Regions from separate parts of the Bradyrhizobium sp. F1.4.3 genome, predicted to be linked through region 2. Evidence: predicted binding sites of a transcription regulator. Region 2 holds the regulator's gene; each other region holds the start of a gene.
The links. The regulator HrcA, encoded in region 2, represses chaperone genes, less so after heat shock. The targets are predictions, from matches to a motif close to GTTAGCACTCNCNNNNNGNGAGTGCTAAC.
Positions count from the first base shown of each region.

Region 1: a site for HrcA is predicted at 1,223-1,251, ahead of ABIB73_RS17380 (co-chaperone GroES). Genes of this name have one in related genera too.
Region 3: a site for HrcA is predicted at 4,292-4,320, ahead of ABIB73_RS30275 (co-chaperone GroES). Genes of this name have one in related genera too.

Region 1 is NZ_JBEPRN010000005.1:183,966-191,304, reverse strand. It holds gene ABIB73_RS17390 (cupin domain-containing protein) at 1-465, opposite strand, end outside; gene ABIB73_RS17385 (usg protein) at 628-915, opposite strand; gene ABIB73_RS17380 (co-chaperone GroES) at 1,294-1,608, shown strand; gene groL (chaperonin GroEL) at 1,654-3,294, shown strand; gene lepB (signal peptidase I) at 3,430-4,176, opposite strand; gene ABIB73_RS17365 (LysR family transcriptional regulator) at 4,315-5,154, opposite strand; gene ABIB73_RS17360 (cysteine hydrolase family protein) at 5,287-5,880, shown strand; gene ABIB73_RS17355 (glutathione S-transferase N-terminal domain-containing protein) at 5,898-6,533, shown strand; gene ABIB73_RS17350 (caspase family protein) at 6,643-7,339, shown strand, end outside.
Region 2 is NZ_JBEPRN010000003.1:336,576-343,914, forward strand. It holds gene pncA (bifunctional nicotinamidase/pyrazinamidase) at 1-437, shown strand, start outside; gene grpE (nucleotide exchange factor GrpE) at 593-1,210, opposite strand; gene hrcA (heat-inducible transcriptional repressor HrcA) at 1,308-2,396, opposite strand; gene rph (ribonuclease PH) at 2,558-3,271, shown strand; gene rdgB (RdgB/HAM1 family non-canonical purine NTP pyrophosphatase) at 3,283-3,918, shown strand; gene hemW (radical SAM family heme chaperone HemW) at 3,905-5,059, shown strand; gene ABIB73_RS13640 (penicillin-binding protein activator) at 5,132-6,382, opposite strand; gene rsmI (16S rRNA (cytidine(1402)-2'-O)-methyltransferase) at 6,750-7,339, shown strand, end outside.
Region 3 is NZ_JBEPRN010000016.1:109,432-116,770, reverse strand. It holds gene ABIB73_RS30295 (caspase family protein) at 1-1,478, shown strand, start outside; gene ABIB73_RS30290 (L,D-transpeptidase) at 1,488-2,288, opposite strand; gene ABIB73_RS30285 (protein phosphatase CheZ) at 2,603-3,388, shown strand; gene ABIB73_RS30280 (hypothetical protein) at 3,576-4,097, opposite strand; gene ABIB73_RS30275 (co-chaperone GroES) at 4,416-4,712, shown strand; gene groL (chaperonin GroEL) at 4,863-6,494, shown strand; gene ABIB73_RS30265 (hypothetical protein) at 6,638-7,339, shown strand, end outside.

The sequences.
Region 1 (7,339 bases), on a different contig from region 2:
CAGGATCATGTGCTTGATCTTCGGCGGCTGGGTCCAGGCACTGCCTTCCTTCATCAAGGTCTCGCCCTCTCCGTCCATGTAGGTCTTCACCCAGCCCTTGAGCACATAGACCATCTGGAATTCAACGTCGTGGAAATGCAGCTTTGACACCTCGTCCGGATTGCAGGGGCCTTGCAGCCGGATCACGTGCGCTTGCGCGAGGCCGTGGCTTGCGGCGGCAATGCCGAGATCGCGGTATTTGGCGTAGGCGCGCAAGCCGTCGGCCTTGAAGTCTTCCTCGCGATGATGGCTGATCGCGATGCGCTGCTTCGGTCGTGCGGGTTTCTTGACGGATGATTTTGCCGGTGTCGCGCGTGCTTTCGACTTCACCGCCTTGCGCGCGGATGATCGCGTAGCCGCCTTGGCTCCGCTTCGCTTCTTCACGGCGGCTTGCGTTGCGCTGCGCGATTTCACCTTCTTGGCCATGGGGGCCTCCCTTGTTGTTATGGGCGGAGGCTAGCACAGAATGCGAAATCGGAGGGTGCGCAAAGCGAAGCGTGCCCACCATTGCCAAATGAGATCGTGAGCGATGGTGGGCACGGCGCGCAAGAGCGCGCCTTTGCCCACCCTACGAGTCCGCGGCTGGTCTCAATGCAGCCGGAACACGCCATCCACGGCGCGCAGCTCGGCCGGCTTGATCAGCTTCGAATGCGCCACTGTCACCGAGAACAGGGGACCGTCGAGCTTCTGCTGCCAGAACGCCAGGAAATCCGTCAGCGCCGGGAATTTCGGAAACATGTCGTAGTCCTGCCAGACGTAGGTCTGAAGCAGCGAGCGATGATCCGGCATCCGATAGAGAATTTGCGCCGTCGTCAGCCCGTAACCGAGCACCTGTTTCCGGAAGTCGTCGGAAACAACCCCAACCCGCGAGACCATGCCAACCTCCTTTGCAGGAGCGCATATTCAAGGGGTGGCTTTCCGGTACGCCTCTACGAGCCACCCGGTGGAGATGCGCTCACATGAGAGAAATGTGACGCAAACTGACAATCCATCTCAAGCCCAAAAGTTTAACAAGTTGTTGAAATTCAATGCGTTAGCAGCAGAGGCGGCACCGTGCTAATACGGGCCCGCCAACCGGTTAACGATGGTAAAGAATTCTGGCAGACAGGCCTTCTGAGTGCCGATTTTTCTGCTAGAAGCCCTTGCTCCCGCAAAAATCCTGGCCTATCTCAGCTGTGCCCGCATTGGCACTCGCGGGCATCGATTGCTAACACCCTCAAAACATCAATCCGAGCAAAAGCTTAGGAGGACTGCATGAAATTCCGTCCGCTTCACGACCGCGTCGTGGTCAAGCGCATCGACGCAGAAGAGAAGACCGCTGGCGGCATCATCATTCCCGACACCGTCAAGGAAAAGCCCTCCCAGGGCGAAATCGTCGCTGTCGGCCCCGGTGGCCGCGACGAAGCCGGCAAGCTGATCCCGATTGACCTGAAGGTCGGCGACCGCGTGCTGTTCGGCAAGTGGTCCGGCACCGAGGTCAAGATCGACAATGAAGACCTGCTGATCATGAAGGAAAGCGACGTCATGGGCGTCCTCGACGTCCCCGCTTCCAAGAAGAAGGCGGCCTAAGAGCCCCCTTCTCCCCACCAGCTAAACACCTAAGGAAAAATCCAGATGTCAGCTAAAGAAGTCAAATTCGGCGTAGATGCGCGCGACAAGATGCTGCGCGGCGTCGACATTCTCGCCAACGCGGTGAAGGTCACGCTCGGCCCCAAGGGTCGCAACGTCGTCCTCGACAAGTCGTTCGGCGCCCCCCGCATCACCAAGGACGGCGTCACCGTCGCCAAGGAGATCGAGCTCGACGACAAGTTCGAGAACATGGGCGCGCAGATGGTGCGCGAAGTCGCTTCCAAGTCCGCCGACGCGGCCGGCGACGGCACCACCACTGCGACCGTGCTCGCGGCTGCGATCGTTCGTGAAGGCGCCAAGTCGGTTGCCGCCGGCATGAACCCGATGGACCTGAAGCGTGGTATCGACCTGGCCGTGGAAGCCGTGGTCGCCGACCTCGTCAAGAACTCCAAGAAGGTCACCTCGAACGACGAGATCGCCCAGGTCGGCACCATCTCGGCCAACGGCGATGCCGAAATCGGCAAGTTCCTCTCCGACGCCATGAAGAAGGTCGGCAACGAGGGTGTCATCACCGTCGAGGAAGCCAAGTCGCTCGAGACCGAGCTCGACGTCGTCGAGGGCATGCAGTTCGACCGCGGCTACATCTCGCCCTACTTCGTCACCAACGCCGACAAGATGCGCGTTGAGATGGACGACGCCTACATCCTCATCAACGAGAAGAAGCTCTCCTCGCTGAACGAGCTGCTGCCGCTGCTCGAGGCCGTGGTGCAGACCGGCAAGCCGCTGGTCATCGTCGCCGAGGACGTCGAGGGCGAAGCCCTTGCCACCCTCGTCGTGAACCGCCTCCGTGGCGGCCTGAAGGTCGCGGCCGTCAAGGCTCCGGGCTTCGGCGATCGCCGCAAGGCCATGCTGCAGGACATCGCGATCCTGACCGGCGGCCAGGCGATCTCGGAAGATCTCGGCATCAAGCTCGAGAACGTCACGCTCAACATGCTCGGTCGCGCCAAGAAGGTGATGATCGACAAGGAGAACACCACGATCGTCAACGGCGCCGGCAAGAAGGCCGACATCGAGGCGCGCGTGGCCCAGATCAAGGCGCAGATCGAGGAAACCACCTCGGACTACGACCGTGAGAAGCTCCAGGAGCGTCTTGCCAAGCTCGCGGGCGGCGTCGCGGTGATCCGCGTCGGCGGCGCGACCGAGGTCGAGGTGAAGGAGCGCAAGGATCGCGTTGATGACGCGATGCATGCGACCCGCGCGGCGGTCGAGGAAGGCATCGTCCCGGGCGGCGGCGTCGCCCTGCTCCGTGCTTCCGAGCAGCTCAAGGGCCTGCGCACCAAGAACGACGACCAGAAGACCGGCGTCGAGATCGTGCGCAAGGCGCTCTCGGCTCCCGCTCGCCAGATCGCGATCAACGCCGGTGAAGACGGCTCGGTGATCGTCGGCAAGATCCTGGAGAACAAGACGTACGCCTACGGCTTCGACTCCCAGACCGGCGAGTACGTCAACCTGGTCACCAAGGGCATCATCGACCCGACCAAGGTGGTGCGCACCGCGATCCAGAACGCAGCCTCGGTTGCGGCGCTGCTGATCACCACGGAAGCCATGGTCGCCGAGCTGCCCAAGAAGGGCGGCGCTGGCCCCGCGATGCCTCCGGGCGGCGGCATGGGCGGCATGGACTTCTAAGTCCAGCCGTTCAGGCACACCACAGAATGCGAAACCCCGGCAGCGATGCCGGGGTTTTTGTTTTTGGGACGTCTCTCTCCGCTCGTCATTCCGGGGCTCGCGCCAAGAGGCGCGCCCCGGAATGACGGGAGCGCCTCACCACACCTTCCCCAGTCGCTCAAAGCGCGGCTCGCCGTTGGCGTTGAGCGACCAGAAGATGCGTGTCGCGCGGCCGACGAGATTGTCCATCGGCACAAACCCCATCGCACTCATCGCGCGGCTGTCGGTCGAGTTGTCGCGGTTGTCGCCGAGCACGAAGAAATGGCCCGGCGGCACCGTGTAGACATTGGTGTTGTCGTAATAGCCGTTGTCGATGCAATCGTAGGTCAAATAGCTCGCGCCGTTCGGCAGCGTCTCGCGCCAGCGCTTGACCTTCGCACCGGCCTCCAACCCGCAGGCGGAGCCGCCGGCGAAATCCCGGAGCGCTACGCGAGTCACCGGCTTGTCGTTGAGGACGAGCTGCCCCTCCCGCATCTGGATGCGGTCGCCGGGCAGCCCGACCACGCGCTTGACGTAATCGACGGAGGTGTCCTTCGGCGAGCGAAACACGGCGATATCGCCGTAGTCGGGCTCCGCGGCGAAGATGCGGCCCGAGATCCATGACGGCGCGTAGGGAAACGAATAGCGGTCGTAGCCATAGGCATATTTCGCGGCGAGGACGTAGTCGCCGACCATCAGCGTCGGCTGCATCGACCCGGAGGGGATATTGAACGGCTGATACAGGAAAAAGCGAAACAGGAAGGGTGGTGACCACAGCACCGGGATCAGCAGGATCAGGACGACGATCGCCTTCCATTCCCTGGATTTGGCCTTCGGCCGGATGGTGTCCTGAAGAGTGGTCATGCGCCTGCCCTGCCCAAGATCGTAGCGATCACAAGATTACGCAACCTGCGGTCGTGCGCAATCCCTGCTTCATGGATTTGATCGCGCGGCTTGCGGACTGCGTTCAACAGCGCCGAACCGCGTGACCGCCACAAGCGATCAGCCGTGTGACAGATCCCTGAAGCAGTGGCGGATCCATTCGATCGCGAGGCGCGTCGCCGGGTCGCGCTTGAGATGGTTCTGCACCAGCAGCCAGACGTCGCGGCGCCTGGTTAGAAGCGTCGCGCGCAGGCTCCGGTCGGAGAGCAACGCTCCGCAGCTAAGCTCGGGCAGCACGCCGACGGCCTGATGCGACTGGATCATGGTCCTGACAATACGGACATTGTCGGTGACGCAGCGCGCGTTCTTCACGCGCCTGCTGCGCAGGAACTGCGCTTCGGGAATGGCGTCGAGCTCATCCGGAAAGACGCAAGCGATCGGCTCGCCATCCGGGCTGTCGACGGGCTCGAAGAAATACAGCCGCAGATCGGCGAGTTTCGAGATCGTGAAGTCGCCCTTCTCCGGCTTGCGCAGTCGAATGGCGAGATCGGCCTGCCAGCGCGAGAACTTGACGTTGCCGCTGGAGGTCAGGAATTCCAGGGTCAGCCCCGGATTGTCGCGCAGGAAATTCTGCGCATGCGGCGCCAGCAGCTCTTCGGCCACCGCATTGGTCGAGGCGATGCGGAGGCGGCCGACCGGCCCGGGCTCGCTCTCGCCCAGGCGACCGATCGCAGCAACATGCGCGGCCATTACGCCGACATGTTCGAGCACCGCCTCGCAATGGCGCGTCGGCCGGCGCAGACCATCCACCGCGTCGAACAGCGGCACGCCGAGATCGCGCTGAATGCGCGCGAGACGCCGGCCGACGGTGGTCTCGTCGATGCGCAGCCGCGCACTGGCGCCGGCATAGGTGCCCTCGTCCCTCACCGCGGCGATGATGCGCAGATCGTCCCAGTTCATCGTGGGCCGAGCCTAGCAGGCACAGTCCCATCCTGCAAATTCGCAGCCATATGCTGCAATATTCCTGCACAACGGCAGGCCGCCATCGCGCTAGTCTGGCGCCATCCGATCGTCTCGAAAGGCCTGACCGGCATGACCGCCCCCAAAACCCTGCTCGAACTCGCCGGCGCCGACCTCAATCCACCGAAGCTCGCTGACACCTGTCTCGTGCTGATCGACATCCAGAACGAATATTGCGCAGGTCCGCTTGCGTTGCCGGATGCGGAGGCCGCGATCGCGAACGCCGCGCGCCTGCTTGCACGCGCGCGGCTGAACGGCGCTGCGATCTTCCACATCGCGCACAAGGGCCGCGCCGGCAGCCTGTTCGACCGCGAGGCCGAGCGCGGCGCGATCGTGGACAGCCTGGCGCCGCGCGCGACCGAAACCGTGATCGAGAAGGCGCTGCCGAACGCCTTTGCCGGCACCGACCTGCAGGCACGGTTAGCTGCGACCGGGCGCACCAACATCGTGCTGGCGGGCTTCATGACCCATATGTGCGTGAGCTCGACCGCGCGCGCCGCGCTCGACCTTGGCCTGCGGACCACCATCGCGGCCGATGCCTGCGCCACGCGCGATCTGCCCGACGGCCGCGGCGGGGCGATTGCAGCACGAACCATTCACGAGGTCGCGCTGGCCGAATTGTCGGATCGTTTCGCGGTCATCGCGCGCAGCGATGCGTTGACCTGATCCGGGAGAGAAGCCACATGCTGCAACTCTATTTTTCGCCGATGGCCTGCTCGCTCGCCAGCCGCATCGCGCTGATGGAAGCTGGCCTCGATGCGCGCTACCACCTCGTCCATCTCTTGACCAAGAAGCGCATCGAGGACGATGCCGATTTTCGCACCATCTCGCCGAAAGGCGCGGTGCCGGTCCTGATCATGGAGAACGGCGAGCGGCTGACCGAAAGTGCGGCGGTGCTGCAATATATCGCCGACCTGAAGCCGGAGGCCGGCCTCGCGCCGCCGCCCGGACATGCCGACCGCTACCGGCTCCAGGAATGGCTGAGCTTTATCGGCAGCGAGATCCACAAGGGATTTCTATTCCCGACCTTCTGGTACAAGGAGGATGCGCCCAAGGCCGCGCGCGAGCGGATCGAGCAGAGCATCGCGTTCGTCGCCGATCATCTGAAGGCGCGCAGTCATCTCGTCGGTAACAGCTTCACGGTGGCGGATGCGCACCTCACCTGGGCATTGCTGCTGCTCCGCTATGCGCGGGTCGAGATCGACCGTCATCAGTCGCTGGCCAGTTATCTCGACCGCATGCAGGCGCGGCCCGCCGTGAAGGAGGCAATCGCCACCGAGACGGCGCTGCGCAAGACGGTGACACCTGCCCCGGCGTGACAGGATGTCACGGCCGACAAATCCGACGGCTTCATGAAGAAGGCATTGATGTCGGCGCAGCATGCGCTAATCTGGACGATATTTTTTGATATTTCCTCCGAGGGCATTCATGCGTGCTCTTTCCAGGTTATGCCTTGCCGGATTTTGTCTTGCCCTCGTCGCCTGTTGGCTGGGCCTTTGTCCCGCATCGGCGGAAACGCGGGTCGCGCTAGTCATCGGCAACGGCGCCTATGCCAGCACGGCGCAGCTTCCGAACCCACCGCACGATGCCGAAGACGTCGCGGCCTCGCTCAGGCGCAGCGGTTTCGAGGTCTTCCAGGGTGTCGACCTGCGCCAGGCCGACATGCAGGATCTGACCATCCGCTTCGCGCGCGCCGCAAGCAGAGCTGATGTCGCCATATTCTACTACAGCGGGCACGCGATGCAGTTCAACGGCGTGAACTATTTGATGCCGATCGACGCCGTGCTCACCGACGAAGCGGATCTGAAGCGCTTCGTGCGAGTCGACGACATCGTGAACGACCTGCAACAGGCCAAGAACCTGCGCATCCTGGTGCTCGACTCCTGCCGCGACAATCCGCTGGCCGAAAGCCTCAAGCGCTCTGCCAGCATGACACGCGCCGCCTCGATCGGACGCGGGCTGTCGAAAGTAGAAGCGCCGCGCGGCACGATCGTGTCCTTCTCGACCCAGTCCGGGCAGACCGCGGCGGATGGAAGCGGCCGCAACAGCCCCTACACGACCGCGTTCCTGAAGCACATCGAGGAACCGCAGGAGATCGGCGACGTCTTTCGCGACATCAGCAGCG
Region 2 (7,339 bases):
AGAAGCCGTTCGAGACCATCGACCTGCCCTACGGCAAGCAGGTGCTGTGGCCCGACCATTGCGTACAGGGCACCGACGGCGCCTCGCTCTCGAAGGACCTCTCGATCCCGCAGGCCGAGCTCATCATCCGCAAGGGTTTTCACAAGGACGTCGACAGCTATTCGGCTTTCCTCGAAGCCGACGGCAAGACTTCCACCGGCCTCGCCGGCTATCTCAAGGCGCGCAAGATCAAGCGCGTCTTCGTCGCAGGGCTCGCGACGGACTTCTGCGTCGCCTGGACCGCGCTCGACGCGCGCAAGGCGGGTTTTGAGGTCTATGTCGTCGAGGACGCCTGCCGCGGCATCGACACGCAGGGCTCGCTGGCAAAAGCCTGGGCCGATATGGCCAAGGCGGGCGTGAAGCGGATCCAGTCTGCGGATATCGCGGTGAGCGCGTAAGCGCGGCTTACGCCGCCAAACCCTCATCCTGAGGAGCGCGCCCTTCGCGCGCGTCTCGAAGGATGAAGGCCGAGCTGCCAGAGCCGGGCCTGCATGGTTCTCGCGGCGATGCAAAGCATCGCTAGATGGCGCTTCGCGCCTCCTCACCATGAGGATCAGTTCGCCGCGCCGTTCGACTCGTTGCTGTTGGCCGCCGGCGCGGCCTTCGGGCCGCCCTTGGCGACGCCGACGAGCGCGGGACGCAGCACGCGCTCGCCGATGGTGTAGCCGGCTTGCATGACCTGCACCACGGTGCCCGACGGCACCGACGGATCGGGCACTTCGAACATCGCCTGCTGGAAGTTCGGATCGAATTTCTGGCCCTGCGGATCGAACTTCTTCACGCCGTGCTTTTCCAGCGCATTGAGCAGCGAACGCTCGGTGAGCTCGACGCCCTCGATCAGCGAGGTCAGGCCGGGATCGGCCGCGGCACGCGCCTCGGCCGGCACCGCATCGAGCGCGCGCTGGAGATTGTCGGCGATGTCGAGCACGTCACGGGCAAAGCCGGTAACGCCGTAGAGCTTGGAGTCAGCGACCTCCTTGGCGGTGCGCTTGCGCAGGTTCTCCATCTCGGCCAGCGTCCGCAGCATGCGGTCGCGCGCCTCGGCAGCTTCCTTCTGCAACAATTCGACCGAGCCGGGCTCGGGATCGTCGGGCATGATGTAGGGCTTCGACACCACGGGCTCGTCGGTCGCAGCGGCCGTGTCTTCGGGTTGCCGGTCTCGATCGGTCATCGGCTCTCTTTTCAAACTCGTCTCAGGGATTTTTCTCGCCCGGATATCGTGCTTCGGACGCCGAAAATCAAGCGCCCGTGATCGGCCGAAACGCCGGTCAGCCGCCCAGGAGGCGGCTGACGATGCGGGCAGCGTAGTCCACGGTCGGGATCACGCGGGCATAATTCAGCCGTGTCGGGCCGATGACGCCCAAAACGCCTACGATGTGGCCGGCCGCATCCCGATAGGGCGAGATGATGGTGGAGGAGCCGGACAAAGAGAACAGCTTGTTCTCGCTTCCGATGAAGATTCGCACGCCCTCCGCGGTCTCGGCCCGGCCGAGCAGGTCGATCACGCCGCGCTTGGTCTCGAGGTCGTCGAACAGGAGACGCACCCGTTCCAGATCCTCCAGCGCATGCAGGTCTTCGAGCAGATTGGCGTGGCCGCGAACGATGAGCTGGCGGTCCTCGCTCTCGCCGCCGGACCAGCTTGCGATGCCAGCCGAAATCACCTTCTGGGTCAGCTGATCGAGCTCGGCGCGGGCCTCTCCGAGCGCGGTTTCCAGCTCGAGCCGGGCCTCGGCCAGTGTGCGGCCGCGGATCCGGGCATTGAGGAAGTTGCCGGCTTCGGTGAGCGCGGAGGAGGGAACTCCGAGCGGCAGCGCCAGCACGCGGTTTTCGACCTGGCCATCCTCGCCGACCAGGATCACCAGCGCCTTCTCCGGTTCCAGGCGGACGAATTCGATGTGTTTCAGCCGCGCATTGGATTTCGGCGTCAGCACGACCGCGGCAGCCCGGGTCAGGCCCGACAGCCGTGTCAGAGCTTGGTCCAGTGCCGCCTCGACCGATTGCGCCTGACCGACGGAGGTGAGCTGGCTCTGGATCGACTGCCGCTCGGCCTCGTTGAGGTCGCCGACCTGCATCAACGCGTCGACGAAGAAGCGCAGCCCGAGTTCCGTCGGCAGCCGGCCAGCGGAGGTATGCGGGGCATAGATCAGGCCGAGCTGTTCCAGATCGGCCATGACATTGCGGACCGAAGCCGGCGACAGCGGCATGGCGATCAGCCGCGAAATGTTCCGTGAGCCGACCGGCTCGCCGGTGGCGAGATAGCTTTCGACAATTTGACGAAAGATGTCGCGGGAACGCTCGTTGAGCTGAGCGAGGCCTGCGCGCGGCGCGATCAGATGGATCGGATCGTGATGGGCCACGGACGTCAACTCCTTCAGATGCTCATAACTTGTCCATCCAGGAGCTCCCTGACAAGCGGGGTTTTGCGGTTGCCTGGGGGCTGAAAGGCCTTGCCGCTCACCCTCACCCCACCTACAAGCACCGCGAACAGCCTATTCCCGTGAGTTTTGGAGGATTTCCCATGCGGCCAAGCCGCCGTGCGCCCGACGAATTGCGCCCCGTGACGCTGGAGCGCGGCGTCGTCAAATATGCGGAAGGCTCCTGCCTGGTGAAATTCGGCGACACCCATGTGCTGGTCACCGCCACTCTGGAAGAGCGCCTGCCGCCGTGGCTGAAGGGCCAGGGCCGCGGCTGGGTCACCGCCGAATACGGCATGCTGCCGCGCGCCACGCTGGAACGCACCCGCCGCGAAGCCTCGGCCGGAAAGCAGAGCGGCCGTACCGTGGAAATCCAGCGCCTGATCGGCCGCTCGCTGCGCACCATCGTCGATCTCGAAGCGCTCGGCGAGCGCCAGATCACCGTCGATTGCGACGTGATCCAGGCCGACGGCGGCACCCGCACGGCCTCGATCACCGGCGCCTGGGTCGCGCTCGCCGATTGCATCAGCTGGATGAAGGCGCGCAACATGATCAAGGCCAACGTGATGCGCGACAACGTCGCGGCGATTTCCTGCGGCATCTATCAGGGCACACCGGTGCTGGATCTCGACTATGCCGAGGATTCGGAAGCCGACACCGACGCCAATTTCGTCATGACCGGCGATGGCCGCATCATCGAGGTGCAGGGCACCGCGGAACGCGAGCCGTTCACGGAAGCCGAGTTCCTGGCGCTGATGGCGCTGGCCCGCAAGGGCGTCGCGCGTCTCGTGGACTTGCAGAAACTGGCAGTGGCGTAGTCAATAAGCCCATGCACCGCCGAATCACCGGAAAGCTCGTCATTGCAACCCACAATCCCGGCAAGCTCGCCGAGATGAAGGAGTTGCTCGCGCCTTACGGCATCGAGGCGGTGTCGGCCGGCGAGCTCGGCCTGCCCGAGCCGGAAGAAACCGGCACCGATTTCCGCAGCAACGCCGCGATCAAGGCGGTCGCGGCGGCGCAGGCGACCAAGCTTCCCGCTTTCGCCGATGATTCCGGGATCGTGGTCGACGCGCTCGACGGCGCGCCCGGCATCTACAGCGCGCGCTGGGCCGGCCCGAACAAGGATTTTGCCGCGGCGATGGCGCAGATCGAACGCCTGTTGCAGGAGCGCGGCGCAACCACGCCCGACAAGCGCACGGCGCATTTCGTCTCCGCGCTCTGCGTCGCCTGGCCCGACGATCATCTCGAAGAGGTCGAAGCGCGCGTCGACGGCACGCTGATCTGGCCGCCGCGCGGCACAGCCGGCTTCGGCTACGATCCGATGTTTTTGCCGGACGGACACGACCGCACCTTCGGCGAGATGACCAGCATCGAGAAGCACGGCCTGCCGCCGCTCGGCCTTGGCCTGTCGCATCGCGCCCGCGCTTTCGTGAAACTGGCGGAGATCTGCCTTGAGCCGCGCTAACGAAGCTTTCGGCGTCTATGTGCATTGGCCGTTCTGCCTGTCGAAGTGCCCCTATTGCGACTTCAACAGCCATGTCCGCCATGCCGCGATCGACGAGGCGCGTTTTGCCTCGGCGTTCGCACGCGAGATCGAGACGACCGCACGGCGCGCGCCCGGCCGCGAGGTCACCTCGATCTTCCTCGGTGGCGGCACGCCGTCGCTGATGCAGCCCGCAACCGTCGGCGCGGTGCTCGATGCGATCGGCAAGCACTGGAAAGTCGCCAACGACGTCGAAGTCACGCTCGAGGCGAACCCGACCAGCGTCGAAGCCACGCGCTTCGCTGGCTATCGCGCCGCCGGCGTCAACCGCGTCTCGCTCGGCGTCCAGGCGCTTGACGACGCCTCGCTGAAGGCACTGGGCCGCATGCACAGCGCCCGCGAGGCGCTCGACGCAGTCGCGATCGCACGCCGTTCGTTCGACCGCTACTCGTTCGATCTGATCTATGCCCGCCCCGACCAGTCACCGGCGATGTGGGCGGACGAACTCCGCCACGCCATCGATGAAGCGGCCGAGCATCTGTCGCTCTATCAATTGACGATCGAAGAGGGCACGCCATTCTTCGGCCTGCACCAGGCCGGAAAGCTGAAGACGCCGGACGAGGCGATCGCGCGCGCGCTCTACGACGTGACGCAGGAGACCTGCGACAGACTGGGGCTGCCTGCCTACGAGATTTCAAATCACGCGCGCAGCGGCGCCGAGTGCCGGCACAATCTCGTCTACTGGCGCGGCGAGGAATATGCCGGCATCGGTCCCGGCGCGCACGGCCGCCTCGATATCGATGGCATCCGCCACGCCACCGCCACCGAGAAGCGCCCCGAAGCCTGGCTGATGCGGGTCGAGACCAACGGCCACGGCGTCGTCACCGACGATCTCCTCAACAGCGAGGAGCGCGCCGACGAATTTTTGCTGATGGGATTGCGCCTTGCAGAGGGCATCGATCCCGAGCGCTACACCGCGCTCTCCGGCCGCCCGCTCGACCCCAAACGCATCGCGCTGTTGCGCGAAGAGGGCGCGATCACAGTGGATGCGACGGGGCGGTTGCGCGTAACGAGCAGCGGATTTCCGGTGCTGGATGCGGTGGTCGCGGATCTGGCTGCGTAGGCTTTCTCCATCGTCGTCCCGGACAAGCGCAGCGAAGCGGAGCGCCGATCCGGGACGACAGCGCAGATGTTGCTACGCGCCAAAACTCTTCGGCGAGCCCGCGACCGCGACGCCGCCGCCGGTCGTCACCTTCATCACCGCAAGCCCACGCTCGTTCGTCCCATCCGCGCGGAAGCGGAACAGGCCGTCGATGCCGGCGAAGCCGGAGGGATTGGTGAGCACGTCGGAAGAGAAGCGCGTGGTGCCTTGCGTGCGCGCCAGGGCTGCGACGAGGGCGACCGCGTCATAGGCGAGCGTTGCGGTGCGCACCGGCTCGGCGCCGTATTTGGTGCGGTAACGGCCGGAGAAGGCGCGGAAGCCGGCCGGGTCCGGCGCGGCGTAGAGGCCGCCCTGCAGCGCGGCGCTGGCATAGACGCGCGGATTGTCCCACAGGCCGGTGCCGAGCAGCTGGATGTTGCGCAAATTCGCGCCCGCCGCGGTCATCGCGTCCGCCACCGCGACGACGGCATCGCCGTCATCGGCAATGAACAGCGCATCGGCACTGCCGAGTTGCTGCGCCACGGTCCGTGCCGGCGTGGCGCGATCGGCACCATATTTCTCGAACGCGACAATGCGGCCGCCGCGCCGCGGCACCGCAGCCTTCACCGCGGCTTCGACGACATTGCCATAGGCATTGTCGGGCACGAGCACAGCGATGGAGCGCTTTCCGATGCTGGCGGAATATTCGACGATACGGTTGACGTCGGACTCCGGCAGGAAGCTGAGCAGATAGACGCCGCGGCCGGCAATGCTGGAGTCGGTCGAGAATGCCATCACCGAGATGCCCCGCGTGCGCGCGACCTGCGCCACCGCCGGCACCGACTGAGCGAACAGCGGCCCCAGAATGATCTCGGCGCCTTCATCGACCGCCTGCTGCGCACCCTGTTGCGCGCCTTGCGGGCTGCCATTGTCGTCCTTGATCAGGAGCTGGATGTTGGGGTTCTGGAACTCGGCCAACGCCATCTCGGCGGCGTTGCGCATGGATTGCGCTGCCAAGCCGGCGTTTCCGGCTGCCGAGAGCGGCAGGATCACGGCAACTTTCACCCCGCCGGTGCCGGCGGTCGTCGCCTGCTGCGGCGGCCCACCGGGCTGAGCCGGAGGCGAGGAGCTGCTGAAGGGATTGGAGAACTGGCTGAGGCTCTGCTGCACGCCGGCGCAGGCGGACAGCAGCGGCGCGCCGAGCAACAGGCCAAGCGCACTCCGCCGGGTCGCCCCCGACGATCGGGGCCCCTGAACGGGAGACTCCTCCGAAGAGGAAGATCTGGGAGTGCGCGGGCCCACCATGACAGCTCTTCTTCTGACCAGCCGTCGCCAGCCGGTCACAACCAACTCTTGCCGCGACAGAAGCCGCGGATTCAGGCATATTGTCGGCAAATAGTTAACCAAAACAAAAGGATAATGACCGCTTAACGCGGCCGCGTCTCAAGTCCTGGGTGGCTGTTCGCCGTTCGTCGCGCAGCATCAAGGCGGCGTTTCCGCCGCGAATATGGCGCTGACGCTTCATTCCCTCTCGAATGTGACCCCAGATCGATCACATTCACGTCCTTCCTCGCTCCATGACCCAGTATCTTGGCTCGGTATCTTGGCTCTTACGATCTTTTTCGGAGGAGCGGTTCCCAGCCCTCCAGATCATGCCTAAGTTCATCTCATTATGCGCGCAAAGCCGGCCCCAATAAATACACCCGAAGGTACGGAAGCCGCCCCGCACGGTTTCTCCATCGACGCCCATCGGCTTGCGGCGCCGAAGGCGGTGGTGGGCCTCTATCTGGTCGCTACCCCCATCGGCAATCTCGGCGATATCACGCTGCGCGCGCTCCAGACGCTTGCTGGTGTCGATATCATCGCCTGCGAGGACACCCGCATCACGCGGCGCCTCACCGAGCGCTACGCCATCTCGGCGCAGCTCAAGCCCTATCACGAGCACAATGCCGAAGCCGCGCGGCCGAAGATTCTGGAAGCGCTGGCACAGGGCGGCTCGGTCGCGCTGGTGTCGGACGCCGGCACGCCGCTGATCTCCGATCCCGGCTTCAAGCTGGTGCGCGAGGTCTGCGCGGCGGGGCATGCGGTGTATGCGCTGCCCGGCCCGTCCTCGGTGCTGGCGGCGCTGTCAGTCGCGGCACTTCCAACCGATCGCTTCTTCTTCGAAGGCTTTCTGCCGGCAAAATCCGCGGCACGCCGCTCACGCCTGACCGAACTTGCCCGCATCGATGCGACGCTGGTGATGTTCGAATCCGGCAACCG
Region 3 (7,339 bases), on a different contig from region 2:
GCATGGAAGTCGACGGCGTCAACTATCTGGTGCCGGCCGATGCCAGGCTCGCAAGCGATTTCGACATCGAGGACGAAGCCATCTCGCTCGATCGCGTGATGCGCGCGCTCGATGGCGCCAAGCGGCTCAAGCTCGTCATCCTCGATGCCTGCCGCGACAATCCTTTCGCCATCACCATGAAGCGCACCGTCGCCAGCCGCGCGATCGGACGCGGCCTTGCCAAGGTCGAGCCCTCGATGTCCGATACGCTGATCGCATTCGCCGCCAAGGCCGGCGCGGTGGCGAGCGACGGCGATGGGCAGAACAGCCCGTTCGCCACGGCGCTGGTCCGCAACATCGCCGAGCCCGGGCTGGACCTGCGCATCGCCTTCGGCCGCGTCCGCGACGAGGTGCTCAAGGCCACCGGCAACCGCCAGGAGCCGTTCGTCTACGGATCGCTCGGCGGCGATACGGTGGCGCTGGTACCGCGCGTCGCCGATCCCGAGGCCGAAGCGCGCGTGGACTATGAGCTGGCGGCGCAGGTCGGGACCAAGGAAGCCTGGGATTCCTTCATGGCCAAGCACCAGGCTGGCTTCTTCGCCAACCTCGCCCGCGGACAGACCAGCAAGCTCGAAGCGGCCCAGCAGAGCCGCGCCAAAGCGGACGACGCCAAGCGGCAGGCCGAGGAGCTGGCGGCGCAGAAAGCCGCCGACTTCCGCAGGCAATTGGAGGAGCAGAGCGCGCGCCAGACCGCGGAAGCCAAGCAGAAGCTCTCCGAACAGGCCAAGCACGATCTCGACGAGGCGCGAGCACAGATCGCGGAGCAGGCCAAGAAGGAGCTGGACGAGGCCAGGCGTCAGGTCGAACAGGCGCGGCAGCAGGCCGATGCGGCCCGGATCCAGGTCGACACGGCCAGGCGCCAGGCGGCGGCCGATGCCCAGGTTCAGGTCGAACAGGCCAAGCGCGATGCCAAAGCCCGGGCCAAGGACAAGGCGGAGAAGCTGGCGGCACTCACGCCCAACCAGCCGGCCGCTCTGGAGCCGGCTCCCGCCGCAGCGCCGATGATGGACCCGGCCGATATCGCGCGCCTGCTCCAGGCTCATTTGAAGCGCGTGGGCTGCAATCCCGGCAATGTCGACGGCAAATGGGATGACGGCTCCCGCAACGCGCTGGAGCTGTTCAACAAGAACGCCGACACCCATTTCGACGTGAAACTGGCGAGCCTCGACGCACTGGATTCCGTGCGCAGCAAGACCGATCGGATCTGTCCGCTGGTCTGCCCCAGGGGGCAGCGCACTGAGGGCGATCGCTGCGTCCAGATCGGTTGCGCGAGCGGCTATGTCCTCAATGCGAGCGGTGCCTGCGGGAAACGGCCGGAGCCCGCACCGAAGCCGAAGACCGTGACGCGGCAGGAGCCGGCCGCGCCACGCAGCGCGCCGGCGCCGCGCGCCGGCGGCGGCAAGTGTTTCTCGTTCAGCGGCAAGACCTATTGCGAGTGACGAGCCGGATCACATCACCACGACCTTGGTGCCGACATTGACGCGGCCATAGAGGTCGATGACGTCCTCGTTGCGCATGCGGATGCAGCCCGAAGAGACGTTGGTGCCGATGGTCCAGGGCTCGTTGGAGCCGTGGATGCGATAGAGCGTCGAGCCCAGGTACATCGCGCGCGCGCCGAGCGGGTTTTCCGGGCCGCCTTCCATGTGCCGTGGCAAATCGGGACGGCGCGCGATCATTTCCGCGGGCGGCGTCCAATCCGGCCATTCGCGCTTGGCCGTGATCGACTTGACACCGGACCAGGTGAAGCCGTCGCGTCCGACGCCGATGCCATAACGCATCGCCCGGCCGTTACCCTCGACGAGATAGAGAAACTTGTTCGAGGAATCGACCACGATCGTGCCGGCACTTTCCTTGCCGCTATAATCAACAAGTTGTTTCTCGAATTTCGGATCGAACGGACGCTGCCGCGGGTCGACCGCCTCCTGCTGGAGACCTGCGCCCTGCATCTGCGGCTCGCCCATCGGCGGCAGGCGGCGGGGATCGTTATAGGCCGGCTGCTGCTGATACATCGGCTGCTGCCGCGCATAGGCCGGGCCACGGCCGGGCCCATCGCCGAACAGGAACTCGATGAAACCGCCGCCCATGTTCGCATTCGAGGCGACCCGCACCGGTGCCGGTGGCACCTGCGGCTGGTAGAGCACCGCGGGCGGATCGTTCGGCACGGTATTGTCGAAGGCGCTCGCGCTGTTAGCGCCGGCAATGAAGGTGCAAGCGCTGCCAAGCAGCGCGACAGACATTTTCTTGAACATCGACGTACTCTGTACTGTTTCGTCTAGTTACATTCGCCGTCGAACGCGTCTGGCTGATCCGCGCCCTCGACGTGGTCAATAAAGAGCAAAAGCCGTTTCGTTTGGTAAACGGAAACGGCGTTTGGATTCACCACGTCGTCAAGCGAGGGGCAATTTGGCGATCAGCGTTTATTTTCGGTGAACAACGCAAACGCATGGTTAACCGCCGGTTTTCACCGCCGTCCCGCGCTGCCGCACAACAGTTCCTGCTGTGAACTTCGTGTTAAATCGCTTCTGCCTAAAAAGACGCGTGAGTGAGGTGGGGGGAGTTCCTGATGGCTATTCACCGCAAACGTTTTCGTGTCGAAGAGGCTATTGTCGGCGAGACGCCCAGCCCCGAAATGATTGAAGAGGCTGCGCCGATGCATAGCGAGATCATGGCGGAGCTGCGCGCGATCCGCGCACAGATGGCGAAGGGCATTGCGCCGGCGCCCTTGTCCGGCAGCGCAGCCATGGCGGCGATCGACGCTTCCACCGCCCAGGAGCTTTCCGACGCACGCACCATGCTCGAGACGTATCGGGCGCAGATCGAGCAGTGCGAGAAGCTGAAGGTCGAGCTCGACCTCATCCATGACGCCATCGACCGCACCAAGCGCGAGATCGCGACGCTGCACGGCAAGAGCTTTGACGGCGGCGAAATGGCCAAGGTCAATGGCGAGCTCGGCGCTGTGGTTGGCGGTACCGAGCAGGCGACCCAGCAGATTCTCGAAGCCGCCGAATCGATCGACCAGGCGGCCAGCGCGATGTCCAAGGTGCAGTCGGCCGACCAGCAGAAACGGCTCGCCGACGACATCCAGGAACGCGTCATCTCGATCTTCGAGGCCTGCAACTTCCAGGACCTGACCGGCCAGCGCATCAGCAAGGTCATGGGCACGATGAAATTCATCGAGCAGCACATCAACGCGATGATGGAGATCTGGGGCGGCGTCGACGCGATCAAGGCCCACGTGCCGGCGCAGGTCGACACCCGCGGCGAGGACGAAAAACTCCTCAACGGTCCGAAGCTCGCCGGCGACGTCGGCCACGCCTCGCAGGACGACATCGACGCCCTGTTCGACTGAGCGAACGGGCAGACGGAAAAGCAAACCGCCGGCGCAAGCCGGCGTTTTTGTTTTTGGGGGCCATCCCCTCCTTGTCATCGTCCGCGAAAGCGGACGATCCAGTATTCCAGAGACGGCAGTAATTGAGCCGAGAAGCCGCGGCGTGCTGGATACCCCGCTTTCGCGGGGCATGACGGAAGAGAGAAAATCACGCCCGCGGCGCGCAGCGGACGTAGACCATGTTGCCGTAACGGGTGGCGGCGTCCTTATCGACGAAGCGGGTGATCATGACGCGGCCGTCGAAGGAGACGACCTCGCGGTCCTGCTCGCCGGGCGTCGGACCAGCCGGGCCGATATAGTTCTTGCCGCCTGGCGCGCCCTTCAGCCGCAGCTCCTGCGGCGTCGCCTGGTCGGCGAGATGCATGACCACGCCGCCGGCGGTGCCGGCGCCGATCACGTAGGGATTCTTGCACTGAGCCCGTGCGGCGGCTTCGGTGCGGGCGCGGTCGGCCGGGTTCTGGAACGAGGCGAGACCCCAGCGGCCGACGATCTCGTCGGCGCGGATGCTCGCCGGCATTTCCGGCCCGGCACCGGGCTGGGCCTCGGGCGGCGGCGAGGATGACGAGAAAGACGGCAGGCTCATGCCACCGCCGCAGGCACCCAACAGCAGCGCCAGGCAAGAGACGGCCGCCAGATTGGCGACCGTGCGCGTGTGAGCTGAACTGATCATGGCATTCCCCCGAACAAGACCATGGCCGCATCCCTGCCGCAGCCAAGCGCAAAACCGCTGCCGGAGCAATGACGTCCTAATATACGCCGGTACCCCGAACGAGTTTCCAATGCCACCATCCTATATCCGCCTCACCAATCGCTTAACCACCTTTGCTTGACAGGATCGCGGCCAAGCCATATTCCCGGCGCACTATTAGCACTCGGAAAGACCGATTGCTAAGCGCGCCGTTCGATCCTCAGGACGAGGATGGACGGGAGCGCCGCCCTCACCTACTTCCGCTGCTTTCGGAAAACCGAGCCTCCAAAGGGAAACGTCATGGCTAAGTCCAAATTTCGTCCGCTGCATGACCGTGTCGTGGTCAAACGTATCGATGCCGAGGCAAAGACCAAGGGCGGCATCATCATTCCCGACACCGCCAAGGAAAAGCCGTCCCAGGGCGAAGTCGTCGCCGTCGGCCCCGGCGGCCGCGACGAGGCAGGCAAGCTGATCCCGATCGACCTCAAGGTCGGCGACCGCGTGCTGTTCGGCAAATGGTCGGGCACCGAAGTCAAGATCGACAACGACGAGCTCCTGATCATGAAGGAGTCGGACATCATGGGCGTGATGGCCTAAGGCCAGACGCCTGAACGGCCGCTGAATGCCATGCCCGGATCATCAGATCCGGGCATCCATCATTCCGCCGGGTTCGACCCACGGATCCCGGACTTGATGCGACGATCAAACCAAACAAGACACATCACGAAACACGAGGGATTGCTGAACATGGCTGCCAAGGACGTCAAGTTTTCCGGAGACGCGCGCGAACGCATGCTGCGCGGCGTCGACATTCTCGCCAACGCGGTCAAGGTGACGCTCGGCCCGAAGGGCCGTAACGTCCTCATCGAGAAGTCGTTCGGCGCGCCCCGCATCACCAAGGACGGCGTCACCGTCGCCAAGGAGATCGAGCTCGAGGACAAGTTCGAGAACATGGGCGCCCAGATGGTGCGTGAGGTCGCCTCCAAGACCAACGACCTCGCCGGCGACGGCACCACCACCGCGACCGTGCTGGCCCAGGCCATCGTGCGCGAAGGCGCCAAGGCGGTTGCGGCCGGCATGAATCCGATGGACCTCAAGCGCGGCATCGACATCGCCGTTGCAGCAGTCGTCAAGGACATCGAGAAGCGCGCCAAGCCGGTCGCGTCCTCCTCCGAGGTCGCCCAGGTCGGCACCATCTCGGCCAACGGCGACACCGCCATCGGCAAGATGATCGCGCAGGCGATGCAGAAGGTTGGCAACGAGGGCGTCATCACCGTCGAGGAGAACAAGTCGCTCGACACCGAGGTCGACATCGTCGAGGGCATGAAGTTCGACCGCGGCTATCTGTCGCCCTACTTCGTCACCAACGCCGAGAAGATGACCGCCGAGCTCGAGGACGCCTACGTCCTCCTGCACGAGAAGAAGCTCTCCGGCCTTCAGGCCATGCTGCCGGTGCTGGAAGCCGTGGTGCAGTCGGGCAAGCCGCTCGTCATCATCGCCGAGGACGTCGAGGGCGAGGCGCTGGCCACCCTGGTCGTCAACCGTCTCCGTGGCGGCCTCAAGGTCGCCGCCGTCAAGGCGCCGGGCTTCGGTGATCGCCGCAAGGCCATGCTGGAGGACCTCGCGATCCTCACCGGCGGCCAGCTGATCTCGGAAGAGCTCGGCATCAAGCTCGAGAACGTCACGGTGAAGATGCTGGGACGCGCGGGCAAGGTGGTGATCGACAAGGAGAACACCACGATCGTCAAGGGCGCCGGCAAGAAGCCCGACATCGAGGCCCGCGTCGGCCAGATCAAGGCGCAGATCGAGGAGACCACCTCGGACTACGACCGCGAGAAGCTCCAGGAGCGCCTCGCCAAGCTCGCCGGCGGCGTCGCGGTGATCCGCGTCGGCGGCGCGACCGAGATCGAGGTCAAGGAGAAGAAGGACCGCGTCGAGGACGCGCTCAACGCCACCCGCGCCGCGGTGCAGGAAGGCATCGTCCCCGGCGGCGGCGTTGCGCTGCTCCGCGCCAAGAGGGCGGTCGGCCGTCTCACCAACGCCAATGCCGACGTCCAGGCCGGCATCAACATCGTGCTGAAGGCGCTGGAAGCCCCGGTGCGCCAGATCTCCGAGAACGCGGGCCTCGAAGGCTCCATCGTCGTCGGCAAGATCCTGGAGAACAAGTCCGAGACCTTCGGCTTCGACGCCCAGAACGAGAACTATGTCGACATGGTCGAGAAGGGCATCATCGATCCGGCCAAGGTGGTCCGTACCGCGCTCCAGGACGCCTCCTCGATCGCCGGCCTGCTGGTGACCACCGAGGCCATGGTCGCCGAAACACCGAAGAAGGAAGCCCCGCCTGCAATGCCGGCCGGCGGCGGCATGGGCGGCTTCTAAGCCGTCCGTTCCATTGCAATGTTGCGAAGGCCGCCTCCGGGCGGCCTTCTTTTTTGCCGACCATGGTTTGTGCTTTCCAATTCAACCGGTGGTCAAAACCAACTACGGTGGCGGCCGATTCTGTTTTCTCGAGGATTTCGTCGATGCGCGCGCTTCTGGTTTGCCCGACAATTCTTTTGGCGGCTCTGCTTGCCGTCTCGCCCGAAGTCGCATCCGCCCAGATGAAGCTGTCGCCGAAAGCCACGGCCCCCGGCGGCGTGGAGACGCGCTATTTCACCTCGATCGACGGGCTGATGGACGGCAATGCCGACGTGATCCTCAAGGAGACGCGGAGCGGCAAGATTGTGACGGCGGCCGTGCTCGACGTCTGCTACCCTGTTTCAAAGAATTCCGACCGCAAGGATCGCTTCGTCGTCAACCTCCAGGTCTCGGGGCAGACGCTGACCGGTACGACGCAGAGCCTCGGCGAGAAGGCGCCGGTCACCGTCAAGCTCGCGCGCAAGCCGACCGGAGACACCTTCGAATTCCGCGGCCAGATCGGCATCGGCCAGGCCGTGACCGAGGTGACCTCGCCCGACAATGCCGATCTCAGCGAGAAGGAATTTCTGGACAACCAGACCACCGACGACGGCATCACGCCGCAGCCCAAGGATTTTACCGACGTCTCGCCGGAGGCGATCGCGGTGAAGGTCAAGCTGGATACTGCGACCGACTTCCTGAAGAGCCTCAAAGGCCAGGACATCGAGGTGACGCTGGCGAGCCTTAACGTCGGCTGCGACGCGCTGCGTGCTGGCGAGCAGACCATCAACATGTCGGTCGATCCGGAGCGCGCAGCTGCGCTGCTC